DNA from 4 places in the Mesorhizobium sp. Cs1299R1N1 genome. Region 4 is predicted to be linked to each of the others. Evidence: riboswitches for the same ligand, from Rfam matches in the RefSeq annotation. Region 4 holds a riboswitch; each other region holds the start of a gene.
The links. A riboswitch is a leader RNA that binds a small molecule or an ion and turns the genes downstream of it on or off. The one in region 4 is predicted to bind cobalamin.

Region 1: it holds a riboswitch for cobalamin, as region 4 does, so the genes downstream of both, O7A70_RS18530 (DUF1636 family protein) here and O7A70_RS14130 (DUF1636 family protein) in region 4, are expected to answer to the same signal.
Region 2: it holds a riboswitch for cobalamin, as region 4 does, so the genes downstream of both, metE (5-methyltetrahydropteroyltriglutamate--homocysteine S-methyltransferase) here and O7A70_RS14130 (DUF1636 family protein) in region 4, are expected to answer to the same signal.
Region 3: it holds a riboswitch for cobalamin, as region 4 does, so the genes downstream of both, O7A70_RS20715 (aromatic ring-hydroxylating oxygenase subunit alpha) here and O7A70_RS14130 (DUF1636 family protein) in region 4, are expected to answer to the same signal.

The regions. Positions count from the first base shown of each region.
Region 1 is NZ_JAPYKR010000008.1:54,754-62,173, reverse strand. Features, by position in the region: gene O7A70_RS18555 (NADH-quinone oxidoreductase subunit D) at 1-619, opposite strand, end outside; gene O7A70_RS18550 (NADH-quinone oxidoreductase subunit C) at 620-1,222, opposite strand; gene O7A70_RS18545 (NuoB/complex I 20 kDa subunit family protein) at 1,227-1,808, opposite strand; gene O7A70_RS18540 (NADH-quinone oxidoreductase subunit A) at 1,799-2,164, opposite strand; gene O7A70_RS18535 (winged helix-turn-helix domain-containing protein) at 2,500-3,699, shown strand; cobalamin riboswitch at 3,729-3,936, shown strand; gene O7A70_RS18530 (DUF1636 family protein) at 3,975-4,409, shown strand; gene cobW (cobalamin biosynthesis protein CobW) at 4,406-5,443, shown strand; gene cobN (cobaltochelatase subunit CobN) at 5,462-7,420, shown strand, end outside.
Region 2 is NZ_JAPYKR010000002.1:704,028-711,447, forward strand. Features, by position in the region: gene O7A70_RS06760 (ABC transporter ATP-binding protein) at 1-376, opposite strand, end outside; gene O7A70_RS06770 (hypothetical protein) at 1,427-1,756, opposite strand; partial or broken gene O7A70_RS06775 (heparan-alpha-glucosaminide N-acetyltransferase domain-containing protein) at 1,876-2,514, opposite strand; gene O7A70_RS06780 (helix-turn-helix transcriptional regulator) at 3,705-4,454, opposite strand; cobalamin riboswitch at 4,961-5,161, shown strand; gene metE (5-methyltetrahydropteroyltriglutamate--homocysteine S-methyltransferase) at 5,251-7,420, shown strand, end outside.
Region 3 is NZ_JAPYKR010000009.1:162,416-169,835, reverse strand. Features, by position in the region: gene O7A70_RS20740 (glycosyltransferase family 2 protein) at 1-187, opposite strand, end outside; gene O7A70_RS20735 (glycosyltransferase family 2 protein) at 187-939, opposite strand; gene O7A70_RS20730 (serine kinase) at 936-1,985, opposite strand; gene O7A70_RS20725 (PqqD family protein) at 2,020-2,451, opposite strand; gene O7A70_RS20720 (hybrid-cluster NAD(P)-dependent oxidoreductase) at 2,594-3,694, opposite strand; gene O7A70_RS20715 (aromatic ring-hydroxylating oxygenase subunit alpha) at 3,760-5,007, opposite strand; cobalamin riboswitch at 5,123-5,324, opposite strand; gene O7A70_RS20710 (DUF680 domain-containing protein) at 5,819-6,025, shown strand; gene O7A70_RS20705 (DUF680 domain-containing protein) at 6,097-6,300, shown strand; gene O7A70_RS20700 (DUF680 domain-containing protein) at 6,367-6,606, shown strand; gene O7A70_RS20695 (ABC transporter ATP-binding protein) at 6,686-7,420, opposite strand, start outside.
Region 4 is NZ_JAPYKR010000005.1:405,797-413,216, forward strand. Features, by position in the region: gene O7A70_RS14100 (DHA2 family efflux MFS transporter permease subunit) at 1-624, opposite strand, end outside; gene O7A70_RS14105 (HlyD family secretion protein) at 931-2,109, opposite strand; gene O7A70_RS14110 (MarR family winged helix-turn-helix transcriptional regulator) at 2,106-2,585, opposite strand; gene O7A70_RS14115 (FecCD family ABC transporter permease) at 2,743-3,792, opposite strand; gene O7A70_RS14120 (ABC transporter substrate-binding protein) at 3,792-4,739, opposite strand; gene O7A70_RS14125 (ABC transporter ATP-binding protein) at 4,786-5,574, opposite strand; gene O7A70_RS14130 (DUF1636 family protein) at 5,571-5,948, opposite strand; cobalamin riboswitch at 6,075-6,282, opposite strand; gene O7A70_RS14135 (LacI family DNA-binding transcriptional regulator) at 6,345-7,370, opposite strand.

The DNA.
Region 1 (7,420 bases), on a different contig from region 4:
CGATGCCGATATCGACATTGCGCTGCTTGAAGATGCGGTTGCCGGTGAGCAGCTTGTCGAGATCGTCGAGCGATTTCAGGAACGGGTCGATCCACTTGCCGATGTCCTCGACCAGTTGGCGCGGCAGGTCCTGGTGGACGCCGCCGGGACGGAAATAGGCCGCATGCATGCGCGAGCCGGAGGCCCGCTCATAAAACACCATCAGCTTTTCGCGCTCGACGAAACCCCACAGCGGCGGCGTCAGCGCACCGACGTCCATCGCCTGCGTCGTCACATTGAGGATGTGCGACATGATGCGGCCGATTTCGCAATAGAGCACGCGGATCAGTTGGCCGCGCCTCGGCACCTCGATGCCGAGCAGGCGCTCGGCGGCGAGCGCGAAGGCATGCTCCTGGTTCATCGGGGCGCAATAGTCGAGCCGGTCGAGATAAGGCACCGCCTGCAGATAGGTCTTGGCCTCGATCAGCTTTTCCGTACCACGATGCAGCAGGCCGATATGCGGATCGACGCGATCGACGACTTCGCCGTCAAGCTCCAACACGAGGCGCAAAACGCCATGCGCGGCAGGATGCTGCGGACCGAAATTGATATTGAAGTTGCGGACGGAGGTTTCAGCCATTTACTGCTTTGCCTTCTCATCCCCGGGCAGCACGTAATCCGTGCCTTCCCAAGGGGAAAGAAAATCGAAATTGCGGAATTCCTGCTTCAATTCCACAGGCTCGTAGATGACGCGCTTGGCTTCGTCGTCGTAGCGCACTTCGACGAAACCGGTCAGCGGGAAATCCTTGCGCAGCGGATGGCCTTCGAACCCGTAATCGGTCAGCAGGCGGCGCAGGTCCGGGTGGCCCGAAAACAGCACGCCATAGAGATCGTAGGTCTCGCGCTCGAACCAGTCGGCGCCGGGATAAACGCCGGTGATCGACGGCACCATCGTCTCTTCGTCGGCCTGCACCTTGACCCGGATGCGGACATTCTGTTTCGGCGACAGCAGATGGTAGACGACGTCGAAGCGCTTGGCTCGCGACGGATAGTCGGCACCGCAGACATCGATGATCGAGATGAACTGGCAGCGCGCATCGTCGCGCAGGAAGGTCATCACTTCGACCAGGTCGCGCGGCTCGACATTGATGGAGAGCTCGCCATAGGCGAGCACCGCGTCATTGACGCGGCCGATCAGCTTCTCGCCGAGATAGGTCGACAGTTCGCTAAGGGATGCGGCCATGGATTTACCGTTCGATCGTGCCGGTGCGGCGGATCTTCTTCTGCAGCAGAAGAATGCCGTAGAGCAGGGCTTCGGCGCTCGGCGGGCAGCCGGGCACATAGATGTCGACCGGCACGACCCGGTCGCAGCCGCGCACCACCGAATAGGAATAGTGGTAGTAGCCGCCGCCATTGGCGCAGGAGCCCATCGAGATGACGTAGCGCGGCTCCGGCATCTGGTCGTAGACCTTGCGCAACGCCGGCGCCATCTTGTTGGTCAACGTGCCGGCCACGATCATGATGTCTGACTGGCGCGGAGACGCGCGCGGCGCGACACCGAAGCGCTCCGAATCGTAGCGCGGCATCGAGGTGTGGATCATCTCGACCGCGCAGCACGCCAGACCGAAGGTCATGAACATCAGCGAACCGCTGCGCGCCCAGGTGATCAGCGCCTCGGTCGAGGTGACCAGAAAACCCTTGTCGGCAAGCTCGTTGTTGATTTCGAGGAAGAAGGGATCGTCCTCCCCCACCGGCTTGCCGGTGTTGGGATCGATGATACCCTTGGGCTTCGGCGCGACGAGGGTGCCTGAACTGTCGTTCAATCCCATTCCAGCGCTCCTTTTTTCCATTCATAGGCAAAGCCGATGGTCAGCACTGCCAAAAACACCATCATTGACCAGAAACCGAGCATGCCAATCTTCGAGAAGGACACCGCCCAGGGGAAGAGGAAGGCTACTTCCAGGTCGAAGATGATGAACAGGATCGACACCAGGTAGAAGCGGATGTCGAATTTCATGCGGGCATCGTCGAACGAGTTGAATCCGCATTCATAGGCGGACAGCTTCTCGGGATCCGGGTTGCGGTAGGCTACCAGGAAGGGCGCGGCCAGCAGCGCCAGACCGACCACCAGCGCCACGCCGATAAACAGGACGATGGGCAGGTACGAACTGAGGAGTGCGTTCATGCAGCGGCTTTCCGTTGGCGCCAATCCACGTTGATTACAGCACCGGACCTTAATGCGGAAGCGTGACAGTTTAACCGCTGAACCGTTTTAAGGAGCCTATGCTGCAACGCGGCGAGGGTTAGCGCAGCACTTCCAGCGAAGCAAGTCAAACCTTGTTCAAAACACCGAGCTGGACGGCAATCCGGGAGAAACTGGTCCCATACGCTCCTGTTTGATTTCCTTCGCCATTTACTCCACTTTTCTCTCCTGACAGGGTTGCCGCCAAAACCCTGCTAGCATGGGCTGGAATCACGCCTCGCAACGACGCCAGACAGGTCCATCAGGGACGCATCCGCATGAAGGAAAAGATCTCGCTTGCCGCCGCCCGGCGTATCGCGCTCGCCGCTCAGGGGTTTCTCGATCCCCGCCCCGCCGGTACGCCCGACCGCCGCCACTTCGCCCGCGTTCTGTCCCGCACCGGCCTGCTGCAGATCGATTCCGTCAGTGCGGTGGTTCGCGCCCATTACATGCCGCTCTATTCGCGTCTTGGTCCCTATCCCCTCGCTTTGCTCGACAACGCCGCCGTGACCCGCAAGCGCTCGGTCTTCGAATACTGGGCACATGAGGCCTCGTTCCTGCCGGTCGAGACCTACCCGCTGATGCGCTGGCGCATGCGGCGCGCCGAGCAAGGCGATGAAATGTATCTGGGGCTGGCCAAATGGGGCCGCGAGCACGCCGCCTACATAGAAGAGATCTACCGCGAGGTCGTCGCACGCGGCCCGGTCGCCGCTTCCGCGCTGGAGGGCCAGAAAGGCTCCGGCGGCTGGTGGGGCTGGAGCCACGCCAAGCACGCCTTCGAGTGGCTGTTCTGGGCCGGGCGCATCACCACGGCGCACCGGCGCGGCTTCGAGCGCTTCTACGACCTGCCAGAGCGGGTGCTGCCGCAGGCGATCCTCGATACGCCGGTGCCCGCAACTGAAGACGCGCATCGTGAATTGCTGCGCATCTCCGCCCGCGCCCACGGCATCGCGACATCGGGCGACCTGCGCGACTATTTTCGACTCTCCCCCGCCGACATGAAAGGCCGGCTGGAGGAACTGGTCGAACTCGGCGAGTTGCTGCCGGTCCGCGTCGAGGGCTGGGACAAGCCGGCTTACCTCTATAGGGACGCGCGTTTGCCACGCAAGATCGAGGCCCGCGCCCTGCTGGCGCCGTTCGACCCCGTTGTCTTCGAGCGCTCGCGCTCAGAGCGGCTGTTCAATTTTCACTACCGGATCGAGATCTACACCCCGGCCGACAAGCGCCAATACGGCTATTACGTCCTGCCCTTCCTGCTCGGCGACAGGATCGTGGCGCGCGTCGACCTCAAGGCAGACCGACCGGCAAGTGTACTGCGTGTCCATGCTGCTTACGCCGAGCCCGGCGCATCGCCCGGAACCGCCGCTCAGCTCTTCGAGGAATTGAAGCAGATGCAGGGCTGGCTTGGCCTCGAACGCATCGAAGTGACGCCTGCCGGCGATCTGGGCCCGGCGCTGTCCGACACCGCGGTGTCGTAAGCTCGCGTTGACACCGCTGCCCGCAAGAGCCTAAATCGGATCCAGACGGTCTCCTCTCGGCAAAGGGAGGAGCCAAGAGGGAATGCGGTGCGGGATTGAAAAATCCCAAATCCGCGGCTGTCCCCGCAACTGTGAGCGAAGAGCCAAGGCCGAAAGCCACTGGGATTGTCCCGGGAAGGCGGCTACCCAAGGCGATGACCCGCGAGCCAGGAGACCTGCCGTCTGGAATGCAAGTATCCGATCGCCCGGCGGGTTTTCCGGGCAAGGAGCCTGATTTGGATCGCGACAGCAGTTTTTCGGCTGAAACAACGGACATTTCGTCCGGCGAGGATGATTCCCTGGCCGGCATCACTGTCATCGTCTGCGCCTCCTGTCGCGACGAGACCGGCTCCGACGCCCATCCCCGGGCCGGCGAACTTTTGGCCGAAGATACGCGCCAAGCCGCCTCGGGCGACACCATCCGCATCCGCACCGTCGAATGCCTCGGCAATTGCAAACGCCGACTGAGCGCCGCGATCCTGCGTGACGGCTGCTGGAGCTATGTCTTCGGCGATCTGACCACGACCAGCGGCGCCGATCTCGTCACCGGCGCGAAACTCTTCGCCACCTCCAGCGACGGCCTCATTCCCTGGCGGGGCCGGCCCGACAGCCTCAAGCGCGGCCTCGTTGCCCGCATCCCTCCCCTCGACATGCTGAAAGACTTGATATGACCGCATCCGTTTCCCGCGTTCCCTGCACCGTCGTCACCGGCTTCCTCGGCGCCGGCAAGACGACTCTTGTCCGCCATCTCCTGGAAAACGCCGGCGGCAAGCGTATCGCGATCATTGTCAACGAGTTCGGTGACATCGGCATCGACGGCGAAATCCTCAAGGGCTGCGGCATCGACACCTGCCCTGAGGAAAACATCGTCGAGCTGGCCAATGGCTGCATCTGCTGCACCGTCGCCGACGATTTCGTGCCGGCGCTCGACCAGATCCTGTCGCTGACGCCGAAGGTCGACCATATCCTGATCGAAACCTCGGGCCTCGCTTTGCCCAAACCGCTGGTCCAGGCTTTTCAGTGGCCGACAGTGAAGAGCCGGGTGACCGTCGATGGCGTCATCGCCGTGGTCGATGGTCCCGCACTTGCCGAAGGTCGCGTCGCCAACGACATGGACGCCCTGCAGGCGCAGCGCGCCGGGGATGAAAGCCTCGACCATGATGATCCGGTCGAGGAGGTGTTCGAGGACCAGATCGCCTGCGCCGATCTGATCATCCTGTCGAAGAGCGACCTGATGGACGCCGCCGGTTCGGCCCGCGCCAACGCCATCGTCAACGAACACTCCGCACGCGCCGTGAAGATCGTGCCGACGTCTCACGGCAAGGTCGATCCCTCGGTGCTGCTCGGGCTTGGTCTCGCCGTCGAGGACGACATCGAGAATCGCAAATCCCATCATGACGGCGCATTCGACCACGAACATGACGACTTCGACACGTTCATCGTCGACATCCCCTCGATCGCCAATCCGGACGAACTGGCAAAACGCGTCGCCGCCGCCGCCGAACAGGAAAACGTGCTGCGGGTGAAAGGCTTCGTCGAGGTCGGTGGCAAGCCGATGCGGCTCCTGCTGCAGGCCGTCGGCCCGCGCGTCAATCATTACTACGACCGCGCCTGGACCGCCGGGGACGACCGCCGCTCGCGCCTCGTAGTCATCGGCCTCAAGGGGCTGAACCGTCCGGCGATCGAACGTATCCTCGCCGGCTGATTTCAGGCACGGGCCGCGATGCACATCCTCACCACGACCTCCGCCTCGCTCGACGATCTCGCCGAGCCTGTCGATCTCCGGCAGACGCCGGCGGATATCGTGGCCTTGTCCTTCACCGACAGCGATCTCGCCGGACTGGCGGCTGCATGGAAGGCCGACGCCGATCGCCCGCCGTCGATGCGGCTCGCCGCACTGCGCGACCTGCGCCATCCCATGTCCGTCGATCTCTGGATCGACAGCGTCGCCCGCCATGCCAAGGTCATCATGGTGCGCATCCTCGGCGGCTACGACTGGTGGCGCTATGGCTGCGACCAGCTCGCGGCAATCGCCCGCGAGCGCGGCATAAGACTGGCTTTGCTTCCGGGTGAAAGCCATGACGAGGATCTCAGGCTGATCGAAGCCTCGACTCTGCCGCGCGCCGAACTGGACGGCCTGCTCGGCTATTTCCGCGAGGGCGGCCCGGCCAATATGAGCGCGCTGGTGCACAGGCTGGCAGGCCTGGCTGGACAGGATACGCCCGTCGCCAGTCCGGTCAGCGTGCCTAAGGCTGGTTACTATCAATCTGGATTGGGGGTCGCAGAACAGCCGCACCTTTCAAATGCCAGCGCTCCCATCATCCCGATTCTCTTCTACCGATCGATGCTGCTTGCAGCCGATGTCGCCCCGATCGATGTGCTGGCCGAGGCTTTGCACTCCCAGGGACTGGCACCGGTCCCGATCTTCGTTTCCAGTCTCAAGGATCCGGTGTCCCTGGCGTTCGTCGAAAATGCCATCGCATCTCTGAAACCCGCCGCCATCATCACCGCGACCGCTTTCGCTTCTGGCGCCGAGCCCGGCGTGGAAACGCTGTTCGACCGAGCCTGCGTGCCTGTCTTCCAGGTCATCGTCGCCACCACGCGCCGCGACGTGTGGGAAAACAACCAGCGCGGGCTGGCGCCCGCCGACCTTGCCATGCATGTCGTGCTGCCCGAACTCGATGGCCGCATCCTTGCCGGCGCCATCTCTTTCAAGGGCGAGAGCGATGTCGACCCGGCGCTGGGCCATCGTGCGTTGGCCAACCAGCCGGAACTGGATCGTGTTGAGCAAGTGGCTAGGCGCGTAGCGGCCTTCATCCGTTTGCAGCAGACCCCGCGCGCCGAACGCAAGCTGGCGATCCTCATTCCCGATTATCCCAGTGCTCCCGGCCGCACCGGCTATGCGATCGGGCTGGATGTGCCGTCCAGCGTGCTGGCCATACTGCGGGACCTTAAGCAACAAGGATATGCCGTTGAAGGGATTCCACAAACGCCGCGTGAATTGCTGGATTTGTTGGCGCGCGGCGACGATGGGCTGAGGCTGGACGACTATCACTCCTTTTCGACAGAGTTGCCGGCAGCGGCAATTGCTGCGGTAGAGGCTGCTTGGGGCAGAGCGGAAGATGAGACAGGTCTTCGCGAGGCGCCCCCCTCCGGCAGGACAGAGGGGGGCGCCTCGCGAAGACCTTCGCTATCAGGCAAAAAACACTTCGCCTTCCGCGCCGCGCATTTCGGCAACATCACCGTCGCACTCGCCCCCGACCGCGGCCGTTCCGCGGACCGCCGCGCCGACTACCACGACCCGACGCTGCCTCCGCGCCACGCTTTGATCGCCTTCGGCCTGTGGCTGCGCAAATCGCTCGGCGTCCACGCCCTCATCCATGTCGGCGCCCACGGCACGCTGGAATGGCTGCCCGGCAAGACCGTCGCGCTGTCTCAAACCTGCTTCCCCGAGATCGTCACCGGCTCCCTGCCCGTCATCTATCCCTTCATCGTCTCCAACCCCGGCGAAGCGGCACAGGCCAAACGGCGCATTGCCGCCGTCACGCTTGGTCATCTGCCGCCGCCGCTGACAGGCGCCGGACTGGACGAGAACCAGCAACGGCTCGAACGGCTGGTCGACGAATACGCCCAGGCCGACGGCCTCGACCGCCGTCGTCGTGACCGGCTGGCGAAACTGATT
Region 2 (7,420 bases), on a different contig from region 4:
GCTGATGCAACTGCTCGTCATGAAAGGACAGGGCGGGCGCCCCCAATTGGATTTGGTGGCTGACCTCGTCGATGATGAGCTTGCCGACATAGAGTTTGCTGACGGGAAGCACCGCATCGACAAGCCTCAACAGCAATGTGGACGTTGTTAGATACGGGCTTGTGCGCCAAACCATGGCGATAAACAGGGCTATGGCGTGAAGCGTGCCGAGCCGCTTCTTCGTCGAACGCGCGCCCGGTGGCGAGGACGTATTGTGACAAGGAGCCTTTGGTTGAGGAGCTTTGGGATTTTTGCCATTCGGGCTTTTCATACTAAAAACCTCGCGTCCTCTGATGCGAAGGATCAATGGACTGCTCCTTGCCTTTGTGTCGGTCATGCTCGTTTCGGTCGGCGGAGCTCGCTCTATTTCCGACTCCACTGCGGGTTCGGCACGCTGAGATGGGGATGATTTCTCCTGAGCCGAGTTGCAGGCTGATTGCCAATCTGCTGCGCAAACGCCGTGCCAGGTCAAAGCCCTTCAACGGGATGGGTACGATTGTCGAAGCGCAGTCCGATGGCCGACATTGTCGGACATGCGTTACCCTGCTGCGTTCGTCGAAATCCCGCTCGCGTTGGGCAACCGATACCAGTTCAGCGAAGGGGACACGACGCGACGCCGCCTATCTATTCCTGGGTACGATGTGGCTGGTTCCGCGGCCTGGCGCTTATATGCCAAGGCTCGGCGTCGATCTCCTGAGCGCCTTAGTACCGGGGCTCCGGGCCTGACACGATGCAGGGCTTCCAGCACGATCTCGGCGAGCGCCAATTTCGATCAGGTGAGGTACTCGGCATTTCGGTCGTCCTCGATGAAACGTTCGAGTTCCTCAACTCTCCAAAATACCGCGGCAGATCTCCGTAGCGACGCGATTAACAGATCCTCATCGCGCTGCGACGACATCCATGCCCCGAGCGATTCCGACGGCGGGGGTTTCACAATTTTGCTACCGACGTTTGTGTGAAGTAGGTAACGCGTCACAACTCGACCTTGCGTCCCTATCTCGGGATCCACGAAGGCCAGGCGCGTCAACTACGCCACCGGTCATGGGCACCTCGGCCCGACCCACACGGCTGCGACGCGGATCATCGCGAATCTTGTCACTCGGCGGACTCTACCCATGGAGGTTGCGTCCTATCGAGTCGAGGAATTCTGTGGCTCCCAACGAGTATGAAAGTGGCGATTCGTGTCACGGTCGCACCTACACGAAACCAAATTCCCCGATATGCCGATCAGTTTTCGGCGTAGCGGAAATCGGAGGAGCTCAAAGACCGGGGATCTGGTGCATACTCATCGCTCGGTCTGGCGCAGTGCTAAGGGACGCACCGAGACAAGTTTGCGGCTCCGCCCATCAGCGCCTCGAGCGGACCTCTGCCGAACGGCGCGCCTCCATCACATTGCGAACGCACTGATTGCGAGCAAGAATCCCAGCAGGTAGAGTGAGGATGATCCTGGTTGGAGCACCCAGATTCCCCCGATGTGCAGGACATAAGCCGTCAACGACATGGAACCGACAGTCGCGATTGGAGCGGTCAGCACGTGAAGACGCGTGTCGGAAACGGCCAGGCTGATCGCCAGAACTAGGAGGGCGACGCCGGTGTTCCCCAGGATCGAGAAGGTGGTCTCAGTGTGAGGTGAGGCCACCCACAACCAAACGGCCTCGTCCCCGAACGCCATCGCCGAGTTGAATCCGCCCACATCCGACCACCAGAGCGCGCCCACCTCCCGGCCTGCGCGGTGATCGTCTGTGCGACCCCAGGCACATAGTGCAAGGCGAGCGCGGACCCTCCATATCCAAGGACGGCGAGCGCTATTCCAGCGGTCGCCAACCACTGGCGGGTGGTCATTTTCGTCAGATTCAGACGTGCGACCGCCATGCCTGCGATCATGAATGGTATCCATGTCACGACAGGGTACGCCCCGCTAATCAACAGGGTAACAAGCGGGTGGGCCATCCCCTTGTCCATCACTCCGTTGATCAGGAATCTTAGCTGAGGAAACACAAGTGCCGTCGAAAGTGCTATGGCTGCGAGCGCGAAAGAATCGAGCCGGTAGAGTGGAAGAACCAGAAGAAAGCACAGTCCGTAACAGGAGAGGACCACACGCACCGGCGTTCCGATCTCTTGCAGCAGCATACCTAAGCTTAGCAGGATGAGCGCGCGTATCACCACTTTGATCTGAGCTTGGCGACCTGCTTGTGCTGTCTTTGGGACCCTTCCAGTGATGAGGACAAGGGAGAACCCCGCCAAGAAGGCGAAGAGCGCGGAAGAGCGACCATGAGCGAGTTCTAGAATAAAGCCGGTGACCCCCCCTTCGCGTGGAGAGGGTCCGACATGTGCGGCGTACATGCCGAACACAGCCAATCCGCGCGCCAGGTCGACGCCGACAAGTCGGTTTGCCGGCGAGTGACGACCCGAATTGGCACCTCCTGCCACACGGGCGTTAGCCTCCAAGGTCGAATTGTGTCGAAAAAAGCTCATGGCGTCCTCGAGTGCGTTGGCGACGCGTCGCCCGGGGGATAAATCCGAGCGCGCAGCAAGCTCGTGGCCGCAAGACGCACCCTAACGGGAACAGGTCACCGCAGCGTGGGGCGGTCGCGCAATCAGCCGACACGACTGCGGGTTTGGCGAGCTGGGTGGTTGATTTCTCCTGATCCGAGGCGGAGCCGGGTTGTCGCTAGGCACGCACATGCCGTGCCAAAGCTGTCGAGATGCTGATCGATAGGCCGGAATGTCGGATATGCGACGAACGACTGACATCACGAAGTGAGGCGGCACGCCTTTTTCGGCGACGGGACTGACGACGACCAATTCAAGAAGCTGGCGAGCGAACGCCGGGCACCTGTGGACTTCGCTCGACAAAGATTGGGGTACAGCACGGCGCCGTGAGCTCACGGGCTTAGAATCATGCGACGGATACTCTCTCAAAGAAGCGCCGAAAACGCCTTCAGTGGCTTTCCGTTGTGACTTACCGGCCGTCGTGTTTGCGCCAGCAGTCGAATACGGCCGAAGACAAGCGGTTATTGTTGGCTTCTGATGCCCCCGCAGCGCGGCAAATGGCAAGCTCTGTCGCCACGAACCCGGCTTGTCGCGGCGAGCGTGCAGGCAAGAGCGATTTGGCTCTGCGACGGACTGCCTGCGTGGAAAAAGGCGGTTCTTATAGGCTGCCGTGCGACTCGGTGCTTCGCAGGTTTGGAACTGGCGCGGGCCGGCCTTCGGACAGTCGTCCTTTTTGACAGCGGCATTCTCAAGCTGGCAAGACCTGGGCTGGTCGATGGCGCTGACGAGGCCGAGCTGTGGATCGCGGAATGCGGGTTCAGCCTGGAATGGGATCTCGCGTAGCAACCGCGCGCGATCTCGGTTGCCGTACGGCGGCGTTTCGGCGGGCATTCTATGCCGCGTCCGCGCCGAACAACTGGTCGTCGATTACGGGTCGATGCTCGCGCCGACCGATGTGGAGATCATAGACCCAGGCGCGAAGACTGTTCGGCGACCGCACAGCCATCGCCGGGCAGGCAAACAACAAAGCGATTGAGATCTGGCTTGTCTATGCAGTCGTGCCAGGATGACTTGATGCTGTCGCTGAGCCCGAGCATCTCGGTTGTCCTCCAGTTTCGAGGTCAACCAATGGTTCATCGCGGACCGATGCGGCATCACGCGATTGCGTGAGGCTAGCTGATCAGCCCCAGGCGGAAAGCTGTCGTGACGGCCTGCACGTTGTTTGTCACACCGAGCCTCTGGCGCATCAATCGCAGATGCGTATCTGCCGTGTTGCGGCTGACGTTCAGGCGATCAGCGACCTGCTCCACGGTGAGGCCTTCGGCAACCCAGCGCAGGACATCCTGTTGTCGAGGTGACAGACGCACTGGTTTCGAGGCCTGTTTGCCATCCGCAAGAAGGGCCGCGCATCCGAAGGCGCAAGCGGCGACAAACTGAAAGGCGAGACGGTCGTGAGGACCCGGCTCGAGCTTCTCCCCTGCAACGGAAAATCCAACCGGCTGTCCGTTCAGTGTCGCGAACGGAATCGTAAAGCCGTCACGCAGATTAAACTCTGATGCCTCCGCCATGATCTGTCGCCCGAAGGAACAAACCCGGGAAACTTGATCAATCTCGCTCCACCGGAAGGGCGTGGTCCCACGCTTCACAAGCTGAATGGTAGGGTCGCGATGGAGATAGCCTTTGGAGAAATAGCGCTCGGACCATTGCCGTGGCCAGGCGTCGAGCAGCACATGGGAAATCTGCTCGCGCCTCAGCGCACGCGGCGGTGGGATCGGTCCTGCCAGGACGTTTCTGGCGCCAAACCGCTCGGCATAGGAAATCAGGTGCTGGCAGATTTCCTGCTGGCTTGAACTCTTGCGGATCTGATTGAGAAACTCGAACGTGTCATCGAGGTGCCGACGCCAAAGCGCAGGTGCTTCCATAACGCATTGCTTCCATGATGGTGATGGTAGTGGGTGGTTTGGGGCTCTCGGGTGGGATTGCAGGCATCAAGCTGCCGCATTGCTGGCCGACCGGTGCTGGTCGACAACTCTCCTCGATTCTTTTTGCACCAGTTGAGCGAGTTGCTCGGGGTAGGTCGACCGCGGATGCCAACCGCGAAGCCGGCCGACCGATCCGTTCCCTCGCATGTATTGTATTGCCGGATGCCGGGCAATGGCGTGTGCTTGCATCTGCCTATGCTCATTTCGAGTATATCGGAAATGTTGCTTCCAGCATGGTCGGAGTCAACCCCCAACAACAGGCGGTATGGCCCTGCAACAGTTCGCCATCAGGACAGTGGGGAGGAAGCGGAAGGGCTTGCCTTCGCGCTCTTCAAGGATGGTCGCATTCAATCGGCTTCGCAGCTATCACCCGTACGAGCGACAACAAAATCGAATAACGGCATAAAGATTTGTTTATGTCCGCTTGACAGGAATCTTCCCTTCGGCCAGTGTCGGATTGTCGTGGTTCTCTGATCCGGTTAGTCGCATCAGAGCTAAGAGGGAAGCCGGTGAAGATGCCGGCGCTGCCCCCGCAACTGTAAGCGGCGAGCCAAGCCCACTCAAGTCACTGAGGCTATGCGCCTCGGGAAGACGGGCAGAGGTGTCGACCCGCGAGCCAGGAGACCTGCCTCGGCGAACAAGGTCCACAGGCGGGGTGTCTCGGTGGGCGTGGTAACCGGCTTTGTCTGCTTGCCAACGTCTGCCTTGCGTCCAGCCCCAATCATCGGGGTATGGTATGTCTCTCTCTCGGAAAGTTCCTGTTGCCACACTTGGCGTGCCGCGCATTGGGCGCCGTCGCGAGTTGAAGCGCGCGCTGGAGGCCTACTGGTCGCGAAAATCTTCTGCTGCCGACCTTCTCGAAACGGCGCGGGCGCTGCGTGTCGCGAACTGGACTGAACAATGCGACCGTGGCGTGACCATAATTCCGTCCAACGACTTCTCGCTCTACGATCATGTGCTCGACACGGCAACAATGGTCGGCGCTGTGCCGCCACGTTATGGCTGGACCGAGGGGGAAGTCTCGCTCGACACTTATTTTGCCATGGCGCGTGGCAGCCAAGGAGAGGCTGCCGGACTTGAACATGCCAATCACAGTGACGCGGTTACCGCGCTGGAAATGACCAAGTGGTTCGACACCAACTACCACTACATGGTCCCGGAGCTCGTCGACGACCAGGCCTTTGCTTTGTCGTCGGCAAAGCCGGTGGATCACTTCCTTGAGGGTAGGGCGTTCGGCGTTCACACCCGCCCGGTCATTCTTGGGCCCGTCACCTTCCTTAAGCTGGCAAAGTCGCCCATTCGAGACTTCAACCCAATTGCGCTGCTCCCGCGGCTGCTGCCGGTCTATGAGGAACTCCTGCGCCGCCTGAAAGTGGCGGGCGCCGACTGGGTGCAGATCGATGAGCCGGCGCTCGTGCTCGACCTTATTCCAAACGAGCAAGACGCGTTCAATTTTGCCTACGACCGTCTTTCCAAAGCGGCCCCGGAGCTAAAGATCATGCTCGCCACCTATTTCGGCGGATTGGACGGCAATCTCGAGACCGCTCTTTCGCTTCCTGTGGCGGGCCTGCATCTCGACCTTGCACGCGCTCCTGAACAATTGGAGGCGGTGGGCCGCCTTGCCCCAAAAGGCCTGGTGCTTTCGCTTGGCCTGATCGACGGTCGCAACATCTGGCGTGCGAATCTGCGCCCCATCCTCGACCGGATCAAGCCGGTCGTCGCGGGTTGGCCCCTGGAGCGAGTGGAGATCGCGCCTTCGTGCTCACTTCTGCATGTGCCGATCGACCTGGAACTGGAAACAGCGCTCGATAAGGACATAAAGTCGTGGCTCGCATTCGCGGCGCAGAAGATGGACGAACTGACCACGATCGCCCGGGCCTTGTCCGAAGGTCGGGAGGCGGTTTCAGCAGAGCTGGAGTCCTCCACCCAAGCAGCCGCCGCGCGTCTGACGTCCCCGAAGGTGCATGATCCGCTGGTCGAAGGACGCCTCGCCTTTATCGACGAAGACATGACGCACAGGAAAAGCGGCTTTTCTGAGCGCTCCAGGCTTCAGGACGAAACGCTCCGCCTACCGCTTTTCCCGACTACGACGATCGGCTCTTTCCCGCAAACGCCCGAGATTCGCAACGCCCGTGCCGCCCATGCAAAGGGAGAGCTGAGGTATGTCGACTATGAGGCGTTCCTGAGGAAGGAGATCGAAGCAGCCATCCGTTGGCAGGAGGAGATCGGCCTGGATGTGCTGGTGCATGGCGAGTTTGAACGCAACGACATGGTGCAATATTTCGGTGAGCAGCTCTCCGGATTCGCCTTCACGCAGCAGGCCTGGGTGCAGAGCTACGGGTCACGTTATGTGCGGCCGCCGATCATCTTTGGCGACGTGTCGCGTCCCAATCCGATGACGGTGCGCTGGTGGCGGTACGCTCAATCGCTAACAAATAAACCCGTTAAGGGCATGCTCACCGGCCCGGTGACGATTCTGAACTGGTCCTTTGTACGCGACGATCTGGCGCGCTCGGTCGTTTGCCGCCAGATCGGGCTCGCCCTACGTGGCGAAGTGAGTGATCTCGAAAGCGCTGGCGCCAAGGTGATTCAAATCGACGAAGCTGCACTGCGCGAGGGCTTGCCGCTGCGCAAATCCGAGTGGAAGCATTATCTCGAATGGGCCATCGAGTGCTTTCGGCTCGCTTCCACGGGCGTGTATGATGTGACCCAGATCCACACGCACATGTGCTACTCCGAATTCAACGACATAATAGACGCGATCGCGGCGATGGATGCGGATGTGATCTCCATCGAAACCTCGCGCTCGCAAATGGAGTTGCTCGATGCCTTCGAAAAGTTCAATTATCCGAACGAGATCGGACCGGGCATTTATGATATCCACTCACCGCGGGTGCCTGGCGTCG
Region 3 (7,420 bases), on a different contig from region 4:
TTGCCTGGCGCAGCAATTGCAGCGGCAGGTCCGTTCCGCCGATCGCCGCGGCGAGATCATCCGTTGATCCGTCATCGACGATCACCACCAGTTCCGGCCGTACCGTCTGGGCCGCGACCGATCGCAGCGTCTCGGCGATGGTGCCGCTGGCGTTGAAGGCGGGTATGACGACGCCGTATCCGTCCATCACAGGGATCGCCAATCCGAAAGTTTGTCGAGCTCGAAGATACCTTCGATCGGCCGCAGCGTCGGGTCGGCCTTGCGCCGCTTCATCGATTTATAGATAGCGCGCAGGAATTCCCGCGACTGGACGTCCTCTTGCCTCGTCATGTTGCCCGCATGCCGTCTGTAATAAAGCGCGACCGTGTCGGGAAGCACGTATCTGGGGCCGATCTCAAAACCGCGCAGCAGGTAGTCGGTATCTTCGGCCTGGACGAAATCCTCGTCGAAATCGCCTATGCGCGCGACGAGCCGGCGCGCGAAGATCGCCGCCGACAGATGAATGCCACGAACCGTGATGCTGTTGCTATCCGCCGTGGGCTCCAGGGTCCCGTCGTCGATCTTGTCGACCAGCATCATCCTTGAATAGGTCAGATCGAGATCGGAATTCTTCCGGAAAAGCTCGACATCGGCCTTGAAGCGTCCGGCTGGCGAGATGTCGTCCGAATCGAGGAACGACACCAGTTCCGCCTCGGGTTTGAGCTGCCTGAGCCCGCTGTTGCGCGCCCGCGTCACGCCCATGTTCTGCTGCTGGAACAGCCGGATGCAGGAATGATCATCGATCATCGCGCGCACGGCCTCGACCGAGCGATCGGTCGAACCATCATCGATGACGATGATGTCGAGGTCGGCGGCGTCGCCTTGCCTGAGCAGCGAGCGCAGCGCGGCGCCGACATAGGCCTCGCGATTGTACACCGGCATGATCACGCTGAGCTTCACCAGGCGCCTCGTGTCAGGAAAACCTCGATCGTGCCGGCGATCTCTGCCGGGTCGGTGCCGAGGGACAAACGAAAGCAGGGCAGGTGGCGCGTCAATTCGCTGAAGAAGCGAAAGCCGCTTTCGCGCTCGCCCGGCATCTGGGCGATGCCGGACGGCGCCAAGGCAATCATGGCATCCCTGCGCGACACCGGCATGATCGAACTTGCTCCGCCACCGCTGATATGTGGCACCATCAACGCAACGATGTCCAGCATCGCGGGCACCGGCCCAGGCGCGATGTCATCGACGTGAAACATGTGCTTGCCCTGCCAGTTCAGCGGGCCTTGCGCCGTTAGCCGCTGTTGCAGGCCCAGCCGCGCGAAACCTAGCGCGTCCTGCTTCAGCGTCGAGAAAAGGGGCCACGCGGTCACGCCTCCGGCGAGATTGATCAGCACGTAGTCGTCGCCGACACTGTCGAGTCCGTTGAGCAGGCCGGCGGCGACGGTGCCGGATTTCCCGACCCCGCCAGAGCCGGCGAGCAGGATGCCCTTGCCCTCGATGCCGAGCGTGCCGGCATGGGTCAGCCGCATGCCGCGCGCGGCATATTCCCAATGCAGGAAGGCGCGCAATGGTGCTCCCGGCTCCCAGGGCGGAAAGGCATCGGCCGAGGCCATCAGCTGCACGCCAATGCAATGTTGCGGATCGTAGATCTGCCAGAAATCCAGGTCGTGGAAATAGTGGCCGCGCAGCCCGGCTTCGGCGAGCCGTTTGGCAAAACCGTGCTCGGTGAAATGCGCATCGCCCCATCGCGCCGGCTCCGGGATGCCGTCGATGCCGGGATGAGCGATGAAGATGCGGCACACGGACGGTTCGGGCTGATCATGACCGGCCTCGACAAATGCATGGTTTAGTGCATCGGCAAGCACGCCGTGGCCGAGATGCGCGGTCAGTTCCAGCCGGGGCAGGCGAACCTTTCGTGTGGTCGGATAGCGCGGGGCCGCGCCTTCAGCGGCGGCGATGAGATACCGGGCGTACTCGGGCAAGGTTTCGAGCGTGACGCGCGGCATCAAGCGCCTTTCCATCACGGCCGCGGCCGGCCCGTCAGGAAGCCTGCTTGACCGCCGGCCAGCCAAGGGGTTCCTCGACCTCATGGATGGGATCGACGACGATCAGATCGGCGAGGTCGTCGTGAATGCTCACATTGAGCGGTTCGTTCGTGGCGGCAAGCTCGGCTGGCAATTCGCCTGGCAGTGGCTGCGCCGTCGCTTCCGAACGCACCAGCAAACCCAGTTCGAGCAATTGGGATATGAAGTGTTCGAGTTCGGCCTGGCCTATTGTCGAGCCGCCCGCGGCCAGCCCGATCAGAGCCTGGGCGTCCGCTCCGGACGAAAGCGCCTGCCACACCTTGCTGCCGGAATCCGAGAAGCCGAAATATTTGCCATTGGCAAGGTTGAGCACCACGGCTTCGCCATCGAAGGATTCGAAAACGATATCCCGGCTCGCAACCGCATAGGCATGGGATTCATGCATCATTGTTGCCCCGCTCTGCATTTTCCTGCCCGCCAGCAGGACCGCTTCCACCGACAACGGCTGTAAACTTTCGGGTCTTCCTTGGCAAGGTAACCATCGCCGGCAAGGCGCGGACCATTCCCGGATCAGTCGAAGGCCGGGCAGATCAAGCCTCGATTTCCAGTGCCGACAGTGGCTTTGAACAGCAGGCCAGGATGAAGCCATCATCGATCTCGTGATCGAGGATGCCGCCATTGTGGCTCATCTCGACGCTGCCGGAGACTTTCTTCACCTTGCAGGTTCCGCACAGGCCGAATTCGCAGGCCGCCGGTATCCGCACGCCCGAAGCACGCGCCGTCTGCAGCACGGTCTGGCCGGCGACACAGCCGGCGTCGACGTCCGAAAGCGCGAAGCGGATCGGCGTTGCGGCTTCGACGGGGACAGCCACACCGTCCTGCGCCGGCGCCGCGAATGGCACCGGGATTTCCTCAACGGTCGGCGCGGCAAAGCTCTCCTGATGGTACTTTGCCATGTCGAAGCCGGCGGCTTCGAGCATGCCGCGCACGGCGCGCATGAAGGGATCGGGGCCGCAGCAGAAGATTTCGCGTTCGCGGAAATCGGGCGCCAGCAGCGGCAACCGGATAGCGTCGATGCGGCCCATATGGCCATACCAGCGCTCGCGGCTCGACCGTTCCTCGATCATGAAGCCGAGCGACAGGCCCGGCATGTGGCCGCCGAGCAGCTCCAGCTCCTTGCGGAAGATGATCTCTTCCGGGCGCCGCGCGCAGTTGACGAAGCCGACATCGGTCCATGGCGCGCAGTCGTTCAGCCAGCGCAGCATCGACATCATCGGCGTCACGCCCGAACCGGCCGAGATGAACAGATATTTCGCCGCCGGATGGCTGTGCAGTGAAAAGTCGCCGCCTGGTCCATAGGCCTTGACGTGCGAGCCGGGCGCCAGGTGATCGAACATCCAGCGTGTGCCGATGCTGCCCACCTGCGCCTTCACCGTCACCGCGATCGAGAATGGCCGCGACGGTGACGATGACAGCGTATAGGTGCGCATCAGCGGCCCGTCCGGTGTCGGCAATTCCAGCGTCACGAACTGGCCCGGCTTGTAGCGGAACCAGGTCTGGTTGTCGGAGCGGAAGGTGAATGTCTTCACGTCGGGCGCCTCGTCGGTGACGCCGGTCACTTCCAGCACCTGCAGCCTGTCGTTCCAGGGCGCCATCTGGTCGAGATGGCGATAGAGGCCGAGGTCCGTCATCGCATTCATCCTGTTGTCCCTTTTGTTCCGCGCATGCCCAAAACCGCCGTCTTTAGCGATATGCCTTAGGCAACGCTGCGCAGGGCCGGCCGGCCGCCTTCGGCAAGCCGTGGCCCGATGAAGGACGCGTACCACTCGACGAACTGGATCACGCCGCCCTCATGCAGCTCCGAATAGGGGCCTGGCTCATACGCCGGCGACAGGATGCCGAAGGCGTTTTCCTCGACGATGCGGCGATCCTGGTCGTTGGTCTCGGTCCAGACATGGGTGAGTTCTGCGAGATCGTAATCGACGCCCTCGACCGCATCCTTATGCACCAGCCATTTGGTCGTCACCGCCGTTTCCGTGGCGCTGATCGGCAGCACCCGGAAGGTGACGGCGTGGTCGCCCAGGATGTGGTTCCAGGTGGTCGGATAGTGGTAAAGCAGCAACGAACCGATGCGGTCGGTTGAAACGCTGTCGGAAAGATTCCTCTCGACCGCGCGCTTTCCCGTCATCGTGTAGCTGACGGCATCGCGCAGCAGCGGCGCGCGGGTCGCGCGATACTGGCCGGCCGGATCGATGCGGAACTTGCTCGGCAGGCCGACCGATTCGCATTTCGCCCAGTGCGCCAGCATCTCCGGATCGCTGTCGGCGCCTTGCACGCCGGTCACCGTCGGTGCTTCCGGGAAGGTCTTGCAGAGTTCGGGATGGTTGCCGGCGCAATGATAGCATTCGCGGTTGTTTTCCCAGACCAGCTTCCAGTTGCCCTTCTCGATGATGGTGCTCTCGAAGGCGACTTTTGCCTCACGCAGCCGGTGCGGCAAAAGGTAGGGCTCGATCATCGCCCGCATCGGCGCGAAATCGGCGGGCTCGCTGGCCAGACAGATGAAGATGTAGCCGCCAACGCTTTCGCAGGCGACGGGCTTCAGGCCGTACTGGCTCTTGTCGAATCCATCGGCCATCTGGCGGGCGAACAGCAGCCGGCCGTCGAGCTCGTAGGTCCATTGGTGATAGGGACAGACCAGTTTGGCGGCCGTGCCCTTGTCACTGTTGCAGACGCGGCTGCCGCGATGGCGGCAGGAATTGTGGAAGGCGTTGATCTTGCCCTGCTGATCGCGCACCAGCACGACCGGATAATCGCCGATCTGCACGGTGATGAAGCTGCCCGGCTTGGGCAATTCGCAATCATGGCCGATGAACAGCCAGTCGCGATACCAGATCAACTCCATGTCCAGCTTGAAGTAGTCCGGGTCGGTGTAAAAGGGCTGTTCCAGCGAAAAGCCTTGTCTGCGGCTGTTCAAGAGCCTCAGCATGTCGTTGCGCGCGTCCATGTCCTGTCCTCAGTTTCAAGGACTGAACTGGTGGTGATTGAGGAAGGACTGGGCGCAGATCGGCGAAAAGCCGGACAAACACCATCCGCCTCTTGACCGCCCACCGCGATCAGTCGAGTTCTAGCGATCTCGGGCTGGTTTCCGGGCTCTGGAGTTGTCCTTGCGGACCATCGCGACACCTTCCCAGGCTTTCGCCCAGTGGTCTCCCGTTGCGACTTGAACTCCACCACCGTTGCGGGGGCAGCGCCGGAATCTGACCGGCTTCCCAATTCTCCACTCCGTCGTCTCGCAGCGGCACCTGAGATGCCCGATCTAACCACGACAGGCTTTGCGACATCGGCACGAAAGCGACATCGCATCCATGCGGCGCGACACGCATGCTGGATCGTCATGACAGGCTTGTAGCCGTTGGAATCGCCTTCTGTCGCCAAGCCGCGCCGGCACCCTCTTCCACCCTTTTGCCGGCAGCAAATAGGTTAACGGTTTCAAAAAGTGACTATTAGCAGGGACTAAAATCGAACCGAACGGTTCGTTTCTGTTGACGGTGCGTGCAAGACGCTGTGAACGCCGAGCCTCCGACACAGTTGGTGATCGAGGTGCTGCTTTAAGCTAACAATTTGATATTACACGAGAAAATAAGAGATGTGGAAAGCGCTGGTACAATTTCAAGTGGTGGAGTCATGGTCCACGCTGAACAACTTCGTGATTGGAAACGGCAAGGGTGCTCTCCCACATCGGGGCTGTCCGAACGACGCGATTTAATCCCAAGACACGCCGCTAGACGGATGGAAAAATACTGGAGTACCAAAAAATGAAAAAGATCATTCTCACTGCCGCCGCCCTTCTGGCTGTTTCCGGCAGCGCCTTCGCTGGTAGCGACAATTACGGTTCGAACGGCGCCAACCAGCCTGCTGCCGCGGTGGACAGCTCGTACACCGCTTCCACCTCCACCAAGACGTCGGAGCCTGTTGCTCAGACGCCTGCTCAGGGCAGCGATCGCAACCTCTTCGGCCGCTAACGGCCTGTCCCCACGGACGGCGGGCTTGCCCGCCGATCCGGTGGAATTCAAGAAATTCAGGAGTGTCTAAAATGAACAAGATCCTTATTGCCGCCGCCGCCGTTCTGGCCATTTCCGGCAGCGCTTTTGCCAGCGACAACTATGGCTCCAACGGTGCCAACCAGCCTGCCGCCGCGGTGGACAACTCGTACACCGCGTCGGTCGACAAGTCGGCTCCTGCCAGCCAGGAGCCCGTCCAGCACGGCGCCGATCGCAACCTGTTCGGCAACAACTAACATCTCTTCAAGCAAGGACGGCGCGATCAGCCCGCCCCTTGAATTCGAAAAAATCGGAGTACCAAAATGAAAAAGATTGTTCTTACCGCCGCCGCTCTTCTGATTGCCGCTGGCAGCGCCTATGCCGGCAACGACAACGTTGGCGACACCGACATCAACAAGCTGGCGACCGTCAACGTCGACACCTCGCATACGGGCTCGACCCGCAAGAGCGAATCGCCTGTCTACAAGCTGCTCAATTCGTCGGGCGACGTACAGAAGTCCGCCCCTCAGGGCGCAGACCGCAACCTCTTCGGCAGCAACTAACCAGCCGTGGTGATATACAAAAGAGAGCGGCGGGCTTGCCCGCCGCTCTCTTTTTGCGTTGTCAAGACAGCTTGTGGTCTCAGGCGGCTTTTGCTTCCGCTTCCTGCAGGGCGAACGACCGTCCATCCGCATCGAAGATATGAAGGTCGCCGGCATTGGCGGTCAGCCGCAGCGTCGAGCCGCGCTTGACCTCGACATTGCCCGGCAACTTGGTCACCAGCGGCAGGTCGGCACGGCCGATGTCGATATAGACCAGCTGAACCTCACCGAGCTGCTCGAGATAATCGACCGTCCCCTCGAACAGATAATCGCTACCACTGGCGATCGCGAGATCTTCCGGCCGCACGCCGAAGCTGACCGCCGCTCCCTTTGCTGAAGCAGGCGTCGCTATCGGTACCGTCGCCTTGCGTCCGCCGACATGACTGACGATGGTCGGATTGCCCGTCTTGTCGACCGTCGCCGGCAGGATATTCATGGCCGGTGAGCCGATGAACTGGGCGACGAAGAGGTTGCCGGGGTTCTTGTAGAGCTCCATGGGCGTGCCGACCTGCTCGATGTGGCCATCCTTCAGCACGACGATGCGGTCGGCCAGCGTCATCGCCTCGACCTGGTCGTGCGTGACATAGATCATGGTCGTGTTGGGCATCGATTCCTTGAGCTTGGCGATCTCGATGCGCGTGGCGACGCGCAGCGCCGCGTCAAGGTTCGACAGCGGTTCGTCGAACAGGAACACTTTCGGATTGCGCACGATGGCGCGGCCGATGGCGACACGCTGACGCTGGCCGCCGGACATCGCCTTGGGCAGGCGGTCGAG
Region 4 (7,420 bases):
TATCATGGCAAAGCCGAAGAAATCGAAGCTGCGCACCCGCCGGGCAACGGCCGGCAGATAGGCGGCCATGCCAAGGAAGGCGAGGATGCCGACCGGCAGGTTGATGAAGAACACCCAGCGCCAGTTGAAATTCTCGGTCAGCCAGCCGCCAAGCGTGGGGCCGAGGATCGGTCCCAGCATGATGCCGGCGCCCCATATGGCCATCGCCTGGCCATGGCGTTCCTTGGGATTGATGTCGAGCAGGAAAGTCTGCGACAGCGGCACGATCGCGGCGCCAAACACACCTTGCATCAGCCGGAAAAGCACGATCGTTTCCAGGCTCCACGCCAGGCCGCACAACATCGAGAAGATGGTGAAGCCGACCACCGCCGTCAGGAACAGTTCCTTGCGGCCGAAACGGTCGGCGAGCCAGCCTGTGACAGGCGTCATGATGGCGGCGGCGACGATGTAGGAGGTCAGCACCCAGTTGATGTTGTCGGGCGAGGCGCCGAGGTCGCCGGTCATGGTCGGCAGCGCGACGTTGGCGATCGTGGTGTCGAGCGCCTGCATGATCGTCGCCAGCATGAGCGCGACGGTGATCAAGCCACGATGCGGCACTTCTTTGAATGGTTCGGACGTGCTCATGGCGTAGAACTTCCAGAAGGTAACTGAAACATGTACAACGGGTTTCCGGGCGGCAAAGCCTGCCGTTGAGAGACCTTCATCGCGGTGGGACGCGATTATCGATGTGGGGGTTACATCGACTGAAAGTCTCTGATGAGCGGATGCATGCCGCCCGGAAACCTGAGGACCGACGGGTCCGTGTCGAAGATTTCAGCTTCGGCTTGGCCGCGACGCGGCTCTGCCCAAACGCTGACTCTTCCCACCCCTCCCATCAGACCAATCCTGCAACTCGCTTCCACCCCCCGGTCCCCGCGGGCTTCCGCTGACTTACTGCGCGGGCTCGCCGGCCGTGGCGTGACCGAAGATCGACGGCCAGCCACGTGCCACGCCGGTGTCGACGGTGACGGAGGCGCTCATGCCGGTACGCAGCGCCATCTTGGCATCGGGATCGGTCAGTTCCAGGCGTACTGGAATACGCTGGGTGACCTTGACCCAGTTGCCCGTGGCGTTCTGGGCCGGCAGCAGCGAGAAGTCCGCGCCGGTGCCGGCCCCGATGGCCTTGACGGTCGCCTCGAAGGTCCTGCCCGGATAGGTATCGACCACGATCTCCGCCTTCTGACCCGGCTTCATGTTGGTCAGTTGGGTTTCCTTGAAATTGGCGTCGATCCAGCTGTCGCCGGTCTCGACCAGCGCAAACAACGGTGTGCCGGAGCCGACATACTGGCCGACCTTGAAGGACGCGGCTTGATAGACAAGACCATCGGCAGGCGCCTTCACCGTGGTCTGCGCCAGGTCATAGGCAGCCTTGTCGCGCGCGGCGAGTGCCGACATCACGGTCGGATGCTTGTCTGTCTCGATATCGGGATTACCGCCAAGCGCCGCCTTGGCGCTGACGATGCCCTGTTCGGCAACGGCGAGCTGCTGCTTGGCCTTGTCGAGATCATTCCTGGCTTCATCCAGCGAAGACTTGGCGTTGATCCCTTTCTGGGCAAGATCGGCGGCGCGGTCATATTGCGACTGCGCATAGGCAACTTCGCTGCTGGCGGATTTCTCCTGCGCCATTGCCTGGCCGTAGGCGGCGCGCAGCTGCTCGACATTGAGGCGCGCGGCAGCCACAGCGGCATCGGCCTGGGCAAGCGCGATGCGGTAGGGCTCTGGGTCGATGGCGAACAGGAGATCGCCCTGCTTCACCGTCTGATTGTCCGATATGGCGACCTGGACGATACGACCAGCCGTGTCGGAGGCGATCGACACCTTGGCCTGCTGCAGATTGGCGTTTTCCGTTTCCTGGTAGCGCCCGCCCGTCACCCAGACATAGCCGCCGCCGACGATCAATGCCGCCGGCAAGGCGAACATCAAGAAGAAACGACCAATGCGGCGCTTCTTCTTCGGCGCCGGCGCCGGCTGCACGAGAGGAGCGACCGCGACAGGGGCGGCAGCCGGCTGGGCCGGCGCTTCCATCTCCACCTTGGGAGCGTTTTCTTCTACTTTAGCTACCGCGTTCATGCTGTCGCACCTTCCGCACTCTTGATCTTTTCAAGCGACGAAGCTTCGCTGTCCGTCAGATTTTGTACGATTACATCCAGCGCCCGGATCAGGACGCGCCGGTCTTCCGGCGAAACGCCGCTGAGCGATTCCTCATAGACTTCGCCAGCAAGGCTCTTGACGTCCGCATAGGCCGCGTTCGCCTTCTCGGTTGGGAAGATCATGCGCACGCGCCGGTCCGCCGCGTCGGAGCGGCGTTCGATCCAGCCGCCCTCCTCCATCCGGTCGACAAGGCGTGAGACGCTGATCGGCTCGATTTCGAGCAGTTCGGCGAGCCGCGCCTGTGCAACGCCCGCCTCCTTGGCAACGCGGACCAGAAGCCGCCATTGCGCCGAAGAGAGGCCGAGCCCGCTGGCGCGCGCCTCAAAGCGCTTGCGCATCAGGCGCTGCACGTCGTGGATCAAAAATCCCAATCTGTCGATGCCATCTGAAACCATGAGCGGTATATATAATAAGCGTGCTTACCATTCAAGGTGCCGGATCGCGATGAAAGTGGCAAAATGCGCATGGCAGGCCTGCAACCCGATCCTGGTTAGCGACAGGTGAACGCGTGCCCGTGCGCAACAACGCCCGGAAGGCGACAAGGCGCCGTCTTCAAAGGCGGTTTCGGACAACCATGGTGACAACGAAGAATGCGCCGAGCGAGCTGGTGATGATGCCGATCGGCAGTTCCTGCGGCGGCAGCAGGGTCCGGGCCAGAAGATCGCTTGCCAGCAGGAGCACCGCCCCGAACAGCGCGCAGCTTGCGATCAGGCGCAGATGCAGGGAACCGGCCAGCGGCCGCGACAGATGCGGGATCATCAATCCGACAAAGCCGATGACACCGGCGACCGAGACGAGGATTGCCGTCGAGAAGGCGGCCACGAGAAATGTCGTCCTGCGCATGCGGGCCACCGGCACGCCGAGGCTTTCGGCAGCGCTTTCGCCGGCCAGGAAAGCGTCCAGCTTGCGGTGGTTCCACAGCCCGTAGGCCGCGATCGTGGCAGCGCCCACCGCACCCAGCCACACATTGTCCCAGCGCGCCAGCCCAAGCCCGCCCATGGTCCAGAACAGCACCGAATGGGCCGCGCGCTGGTCGCCGGCAAAAACCAGATAATTGGTCAAGGCCGTGAACATGAAGGAGACGGCAAGGCCGGCGAGAATCAGCCGCTCCGGACCTTGCCCCCTCACCCGCGCCACCAGCAAGAGCACGATGGAAGCGGCGAGTATGCCGCCGGTGAACGCAGCCACAGGCAAGGTCCAGATGCCGAAACTGTCGCCGAGGACCGTGATGACGGAAACCGCGCCGGCAGCGGCTCCCGACGACAGGCCGAACAGGAAGGGGTCGGCAAGGTCGTTGCGGGTCACCGTCTGCAAAAGCGCGCCGACGATGCCCAGCCCGCCGCCGACACAGATCGCCAGGATCGTGCGCGGCAGCCGCAGGTCGACGACGATCCTGCCGACCGGACCCGATATCTGAGGTTCATCCAGCCCGATGGAACGGCCAAGGGCGGCGACGACATCGGCTAGAGGTATCAGCGTCGAGCCGTAGGCGATCGACAGCAGCGCCAGCGCGACGAGCGCCACCGCGCCCACCGTCATGGCCAGCGTGAAGCCCTTGTGCCCTGAAAGCGCGCCGGATTTGTGCTCCCGGGCGAGAGCCATCAGAACGCTTCCGGATGCATCGCCCTGGCGATCTTGCCGATGGCGTCGATGTTCGCCGGTCCTGGCGTCAGCTCGGCGTAACGAAGCGCCACGAAGCGCTCGTTCCTGACCGCGTCCGTCTCTTTCATCGCCGGGTGCGCCTTCAGGAAATCGAGCAGTTTCCTGTAACCGCCGCCGTCCTGATAATCGAGCAGGATGAGGAACTGCGGATTGCGCGCCGCCACCGTCTCCCAGTCCGTGTTGCCCCAGCTCGTGTCCATGTCGGCCATGATGTTGTCGCCGCCGGCTGCCGATATCATGGCGCTGGGGATGGCGAACTTTCCCGCGGTAAACGGCTTGTCCTCGCCGGAATCGTAAAGGAACACGCGTGTTCCCTTGGCGCTGCCGACCTTGGCGATGATATCGGCGAGTTGCGCCTTCCAGCCGGAGACAAGCTTCTCCGCTTCTGCTTCCTTGCCGAAGATCTTGCCCAGCTTTTCGATGTCGCCATAGAGCAGGTCCATGGAGGCGGCCGGGCGGCTCCTGTCGAGATGGACGCAGCTTTCGGTCAGCACCAGCGTCTTGATGCCGTGCGGAGCAAGCGTGTCGGGGGTCACGTCGCCGCCAGGCTTCATGCCGTAGTACCAGCCGGCGAAGAAGAAGTCGGGCTCGACGGCGAGGAGATTCTCCAGCGTCGGATATTTCGGTGCCAGTTCGGGAATGGAACCCTGCTCTGCCTTGAATTCGGGACCGACTTTATACCATCCGGTGATACCGGTCAGGCCGACAATCGACGGCTGCAGCTTCAGCGCGAAGACCATCTCGGCCATGTTGAGATCATGAATGACGGCGCGCTTTGGCGGCGCGTCGAAGGTCAGCGGCTTGCCGCAGCTGTCGACGGTCACGGGGAAGGCAAAGGTCGTCGAGGCCAGCAGCGAGAAGACGAGGGACAGGGCGAGGCGTTTCACGGACTTTGCTCCTTGGTTGAACCGTGTCGGATAAGGATGGATTTGGTCAGGACGGCGGTGCGGCGCGGTTCGGAAGCTCGAACACCGTCAGTTCGCGGTCCTCGGTGGGATGGCGCAGGCGAAACACGTCGATGCCGAAAATCTCGCGCATCAGATGTTGCGTCAGCGCCTCGTGCGGCGGCGCCAGCGCATACAGCCGGGCCTCGTTCATCACCGCCACCTTGGTGGCGAAGGGTGCCACCAGCGTCAGATCGTGCAGCACCGCGATCACGGTCATGCCGAAGCCGGCCACCAGTTCGAGCAGTTCCGCGCGGGCGCGCGGATCGAGGTGGTTGGTCGGCTCGTCGAGGAACAGGATTTTGGGCTTCTGCGCGATGGCGCGTGCTAGCTGGGCGCGTTGGCGTTCGCCACCAGACAGCGAGCCGATGGCCCGGCCGAGCAGCGGCAACAGGCCGGTCCGGTGCAGCGCATCCACGACAATGTCGCGTTCCTCGCCGCGGCGCCTCAGGCCGGCATGCGGGACGCGGCCAAGCTCGACATAATCGATCACCGCCAGCCGTGGGTCCGGCTGGTCTGTCTGGCCCACGACGGCGATATACAGGGCTCGCTCGGCGGGTGAAATCCTGTCCAGGCGTCGCCCGCCAAGCTTCACCTCTCCCGAGCTTGGCCTGAGCATGCCGGACAACATGCGCAGCAGCGTGGTCTTGCCGGCGCCGTTGGGGCCAATGATGGCGAGGCGGTCACCTGACGTCACCGACAGGCTGACCGCATGGACCAGATGCCGGCCATTCGCCGTCGCGCCCAAGTCGTGCGCATCGAGAAGCGACGCTGTCATCGATTGCCATCCGCCAGCTTGCCGGGTCCCGGGATGCGAGCCAGCGTCTTGCCGGCCAGGCGCGGCGGCCGTTGTCCGGAATTGCACCAGCCGTCGGGAAGCGAGGCGTAAAGCCTGGCAAACCGCACGAGATCGGCAGCGTCGGCCTGCGCATCGATCGACCCGAAGAGATAGGCGGCCTTGCCGGGCGCCTGGAAAGCCACCACCAGGGGACGCGCGCAACCCGCCATGCAAGCCACGCCCTCGACCGTGAAACCAAGCGCCACGTCAGGCTGGGCCGAGAGGCGAGAGCGCAACTCGGTGCGCAAACCTTCGCCCGACCTGACGCCGGTCGGCACGTCGCGGCAAAGGGTGCACACGATGATCTGGTGCATGGGCCCGGGGTGAATACGATCGATTGCGCCGTCCAACTTCCCGTCACTTTCAAAACTGGCGACGGAAGGATGTTGGTCGACCGGCCGACATGACCGATGTCCACGTTTCCTCCCGGCACACCCCGTCCGGTCAACACAGTGATGGCAGGTCTCCTGGCTCACGGGTCTGTGCGCAATCCTGCCTTCCCAGCCTTGCCGGCCAGTGGCGTTCCGGATCTTGCTCGCCGCTTACAGTTGCGGGGGCAGCCGCGGCCTCGACCCAAAATCGGATCTCACCGCGTTCCCTTTTCACCCCTCGCCTTTCGGCTCGGGGACCATCACGAGTCGCAGCCTAGGCCGCGCGCGGCGGCGAGGCAAGGCAGTCGTTTGTTTTGTTATAACAGAACCAACAAATGGTCAATCGCTGTCGCGGGCGATCAGTTCCAGCGGCCAGACCTCCCTGATGGTCTCTGGCCCGGCGGCCCCCGCAAAAGCCGGTAGCGACGCCAGCAGCATTTCGGCGAGCCTCCGTCCCATCGGCTGCAGCGCCGGGCGGAAAGCAGTCAGCGCCGGCGAGAAATAGCGGCAGAGCGGCGTATCGACGATGACGGTCACCGCCATGTCGTGACCCGGTTTGATACCCATCTCGGCCAGCGCCTTGCAGCCCCCAAGCGCCATTGCATCATTGTTGAAGATGATGGCGGTCGGCGGGTCCTTGCGGCGCATCACCTGGGGTGTCACTTCGTAGCCACCGGCCTCGTTGATGAAGCCGTCGGCAATCAGGCCGGGATCGACGGCGATGCCATGCCGGCGCAAGGCCTTGCGGTAGCCGTCGAGGAACAGATAGCCGAAATTCAGATCGAGCGATGGGCGGATGGCGGCGATCCGGCGATGGCCGCGCGCCACCAGCCGATCGACCGCGTCGGCGCCTGCTTTTTCGAAATCGAGATCGAGCGAGGGGTAGGCCTTGTCGCCGGAGCGGCTGCGGCCGAGCGTGGCGAAGGGGAAGCCGGCCTGGGTCAGATAGTCGATGCGCTCGTCCTCGCGCCGCGTCCAGGCCAGCACCACCGCGTCGGCACGGCGCGTCTCCACGACACGCCGCAGGCGCTCCTGCTGATAGTCGCCCGGCGCGCCCATCACCACGATGAGATCCAGCCCGCTCTCGGCGAGCCGGCCCTGCAATCCAGTCAGGAACGGAATGAAGAAAGGCTCGCCATATTCCTGGTCACCCGGATGCGGCTGCAGCATGAAGGCGATCGAGTGGGTAGCGCCTTGCCTGAGACTGCGACCGGACTGGTTCGGCGAATAGTTGAGAGCCCTGGCCGCCTCGAGAACGCGCTGGCGCGTGTCGGCATTGACGTCGGCGCGGCCGTTGAGGGCGCGCGACACCGTGCCGATCGAAATGTTCAGGTGACGGGCAAGGTCGTGAATGCTGGACGCCAAGTGACTGTTCTCCCCTTGCTTGGCTAGCACCGGTGACCGCCCGGGCCAAG